2 regions of the Pseudomonas sp. GW821-FHT01E05 genome follow, and region 2 is predicted to be linked to the other one. Evidence: predicted binding sites of a transcription regulator. Region 2 holds the regulator's gene; the other holds the start of a gene.

Region 1 (2,201 bases), on a different contig from region 2:
GCACCGTTTCGACGCGCGCCGGCAGGTCGATGGTCAGGCCGGATTCATCGATAACTTCAAACCCGGCCTCGGTCAGGGCGGCTTTGAGCCGTCCGACTTTTTTTGCAGTGTCGTTGATCAGCAGGATACGCAACATGTTCGCAGGCTCCTGTCAGCGGCTGGCAAGAAGGGCGGAGGGGGCGTTCATGGCGTGCAGGGTGAAGCTGCGGGCATAACCGGCCGGGTCCGAACCGTCCCAGATCTTGCCGTCGATCAATTGGCTGCTGCGCATTGCCTCGCCAGAGTGGCTCACGCCTACTGCGGTGGCCGCCTCGCGGTACAGGTCCAGTTGCTGAACCTGGCGAGCGACGCCGAGGTAATCCGGGTCGTCCCGCAACAAGCCCCAGCGGCGGAATTGGGTCATGAACCACATGCCATCTGTAAAGTATGGCAGGTTGACCTCGCCCGCGCCGTGGAAGCGCAGTGCATGGGGGTCTTGCCAGCGATTGCCGAGGCCATCGGCATAGTCGCCGAGCAAGCGTGGCTGGATGCAGTCTACGGGCGTGTCCAGATATTCTCGACCGCTCAACAGTTGCGCGGTGCTTTGACGGTTCTCGGTGCTCTGTTCGATAAAGCGACTGGCTTCGAGGATCGCCATGACCAGTGCGCGGGCGGTGTTGGGGTACTGTTCGACAAATGCGCGGGTGCAGCCCAGCACTTTCTCCGGGTGATCGGGCCAGATGGTTTGGCTGGTGGCCATGGTGAACCCCAGATCCTGCTTCACTGCACTGGCGCTCCACGGCTCGCCGACACAAAAGCCGTCGATGCGCCCGGCCTGCAAATGCGCGACCATTTGCGGCGGCGGCACCACCACGCTGTCGACATCCTGCAGCGGATGGATGCCTTGGCTGGCGAGCCAGTAATAGAGCCACATGGCGTGGGTGCCGGTGGGGAACGTCTGGGCGAAGGTCAGCTTTGCGCGACTTTGGTGCACGTGCAGATGAAGCGCTTCAGGACTGGTCACGCCAAGGGCTTGCAGGCCGTGGGACAGATTGATGCTTTGACCGTTCTGGTTCAGACCCATGAGCACCGCCATGTCGCTGGCCGCGATGCCGCCGATGCCCAGGTGCACGGCGTAGATCAAGCCATACAGGCTGTGAGCGGCATCCAGCTCGCCGCTGACCAGTTTGTCCCGCAGGTTGGCCCAGGATGACTGGCGCTTGAGGTTCAAGGTCAGCCCATAGGGCTGGGCGAAGCCCTGGGTGGCGGCGACCACCACCGAGGCGCAATCGCTCAGGGCCATGAAGCCCAGATTGATCGCACTCTTTTCCGGGGCATCGCTGCCATTGACCCAGGCCAGTGGATTGGCTGGAAACTCATTCATCAGGTGTGCACCTTCCATAAAAAAGCGTCGTACCCAGGTCCCTTGCCAAAGCAAAGCCGGGTGACGACGCCGTTGTCCTTCGACTCATCCCGCTGTTGGCATGAGAGCTGATGCAATCGATGGTGCAAGGCATATGCCACTCTCCATTGATTTCATCGCGTGCCTCGCTTGCGGCACCGTTGCCCGGCTATAATCGCCGCCTCATTTCGCCGCCAACCGAGTCAAGCCCGCCCATGTATACCCTGGCCCGCCAGCTATTGTTCAAACTCTCCCCGGAAACCTCCCACGATCTGTCCCTGGACCTGATCGGTGCGGGCGGGCGTTTGGGTCTCAATGGCTTGCTGTGCAAGGCGCCTTTGCAACTGCCGGTGAATGTCATGGGGCTGGATTTCCCCAATCCGGTCGGTCTGGCAGCGGGCCTGGACAAGAATGGCGCGGCCATTGATGGTTTTGCCCAGCTGGGCTTCGGCTTTGTCGAGATCGGCACCATCACCCCACGTCCACAACCGGGTAATCCGAAACCACGGATTTTCCGTTTGCCGCAAGCTGAGGCGATCATCAACCGTATGGGGTTCAACAACCTCGGCGTCGATTACTTGCTGGCACGGGTGGCAGCGGCCAGGTACAAAGGCATTCTGGGTATCAATATCGGCAAGAATTTCGACACGCCGGTCGAGCGTGCGGTCGATGATTACCTGATCTGTCTGGACAAGGTGTACGCCCATGCCAGCTATGTAACGGTCAACGTCAGCTCACCGAACACTCCAGGCCTGCGCAGCCTGCAATTCGGCGATTCGCTCAAGCAGTTGCTCGAAGCGCTGCGTCAACGCCAGGAAGA
Region 2 (2,201 bases):
TCAGCTTTTCGACGGTCATCGTGACTTGCACATTGGTGATCTTGTCGAAATGCCTTTCCAATCGTTCGAGTTTTTCGCCGATGTAGATGCGCAGGGGTTCGGTCACTTCCAGTTGGTGTCCACTGATGTTGACTTGCATACAGCTTCTCCTTCGTTGCCAGTGCATAAAGCGGCAGGCAGAAATGCCTGCCACTGGAACGCTGTGGCGTGGCCCGTTACATCAAACGCTTACGTTCGCTCGAAGGCGCGATCCCAAGGGATTCGCGGTATTTGGCGACGGTGCGACGGGCTACCTGAATGCCTTGTGCCTCCAGTAAACCAGCGATCTTGCTGTCACTCAACGGCTTTTTCTGATTTTCCGCTGCAACCAGTTTTTTGATGATCGCGCGGATCGCTGTAGACGAGCATTCACCGCCTTCAGAGGTGCTTACGTGGCTGGAGAAAAAATATTTCAGTTCGTAGATGCCGCGCGGGGTATGCATGAATTTCTGGGTGGTGACCCGGGAAATTGTCGATTCGTGCATGCCGACCGCTTCGGCGATGTCATGCAGCACCAGCGGTTTCATCGCCTCATCGCCGTACTCGAGAAAGCCCCGTTGATGCTCGACGATCTGGGTGGCGACTTTCATCAGGGTTTCGTTGCGGCTTTGCAGGCTTTTGATGAACCAGCGCGCTTCCTGCAACTGGTTGCGCATGAAGGTGTTGTCGGCGCTGGTGTCGGCCCGGCGCACGAAACCGGCGTACTGCGGGTTGACCCGCAGGCGCGGCACGGATTCCTGATTCAACTCCACCAGCCAGCGTTCGTTGTCCTTGCGTACGATGACGTCGGGGACGACGTACTCGGCTTCGCTGGATTCGATTTGAGAACCCGGGCGCGGGTTGAGGCTTTGCACCAGCTCGATGATCTGCCGCAGTTCGTCCTCTTTGAGCTTCATACGGCGCATCAGCTGGCTGTAGTCACGGCTGCCAAGCAGGTCGATGAAGTCGGTGACCAGGCGTTTAGCCTCGGTCAGCCAAGGTGTTTTGGCTGGCATTTGACGCAGCTGCAGCAACAGGCATTCGCTGAGGTTGCGCGCACCGATACCGGCGGGTTCGAATTGCTGGATGCGGTGCAGGACGGCCTCAATCTCGTCCAGTTCGATGTCCAGTTCCGGGTCGAAGGCTTCGAGGATTTCCTCAAGAGTTTCGTCCAGGTAGCCCTGATTGTTGATGCAATCGATCAGGGTAACGGCGATCAGGCGATCAGTATCGGACATCGGTGCCAGGTTCAGTTGCCAGAGCAAATGACTCTGCAGGCTCTCACCGGCCGATGTGCGGGTGGTGAAGTCCCACTCGTCGTCATCGTTACTCGGCAGGCTGCTGGCACTGGTCTGGTAAACATCTTCCCAAGCGGTGTCGACAGGTAATTCGTTGGGGATGCGCTCGTTCCAGTCGCCTTCCTCGAGGTTATCCACCGTCGGGGCGGTTTCCTGGTAAGAGGGTTCCTGAACATCGGTATTGGCTTTCTGCTCGACGTTGTCGGCCAGAGGGTCGGCGTTATCGAAGTCGTCGCCTTCTTCCTGGCGTTCGAGCATCGGATTGGACTCCAGTGCCTCCTGAATTTCCTGTTGCAGGTCCAGGGTCGACAATTGGAGCAGGCGGATGGCCTGTTGCAGCTGCGGTGTCATCGTCAGCTGCTGGCCCATTCTCAAGACTAGCGATGGTTTCATGGCAGGGGCTTAACACCTTATTTGCCGGCGCACATGCGCCATCCACTACAGGGCGCCGAAGCGCCAAACATAAGCAAATTATATGCCTGAAACTGAAGTGTTTGCCTAGAGCGCGGTAACAATAAAAATTTACAGGATCTCATTGCTACTGGCGCTCTGACTATTGGCTGAACACCTGAGGGCGCGTGTTTGCCTAAAGCGCGGTAACAATAAAATTTATAGGGTTTTATTGATAGCGGCGCTCTGACGACTTGCCCAACACCTCAGCGCTTACAGGCGGAACTCATGGCCCAGATACACTTCCTTGACCAGCTCGTTGGCCAGGATGGTGGCGGAGTCGCCTTCGGCGATCAGTTGACCGTCGTTAACGATGTAGGCGGTCTCGCAGATATCCAGGGTTTCACGGACGTTGTGATCTGTGATCAGCACGCCGATGCCCTTGGCCTTCAGGTGATGAATGATCTGCTTGATGTCTCCCACCGAGATCGGATC

Evidence for each region. Region 2 encodes sigma-54, which starts transcription at its own class of promoters, with help from an activator protein. Its sites were predicted from a motif close to ANTGGCATNNANNTTGCTNT; they were not measured.
Region 1: the regulator sigma-54 is predicted to act here: its motif matches at 1,485-1,504, upstream of AC07W5_RS07790 (CmpA/NrtA family ABC transporter substrate-binding protein).

What each region holds. Positions count from the first base shown of each region.
Region 1 is NZ_JBWKWW010000003.1:269,570-271,770, reverse strand. Features, by position in the region: gene AC07W5_RS07795 (ANTAR domain-containing response regulator) at 1-136, opposite strand, end outside; gene AC07W5_RS07790 (CmpA/NrtA family ABC transporter substrate-binding protein) at 152-1,363, opposite strand; gene AC07W5_RS07785 (quinone-dependent dihydroorotate dehydrogenase) at 1,597-2,201, shown strand, end outside.
Region 2 is NZ_JBWKWW010000004.1:344,543-346,743, reverse strand. Features, by position in the region: gene hpf (ribosome hibernation-promoting factor, HPF/YfiA family) at 1-139, opposite strand, end outside; gene AC07W5_RS10895 (RNA polymerase factor sigma-54) at 216-1,709, opposite strand; gene lptB (LPS export ABC transporter ATP-binding protein) at 1,980-2,201, opposite strand, start outside.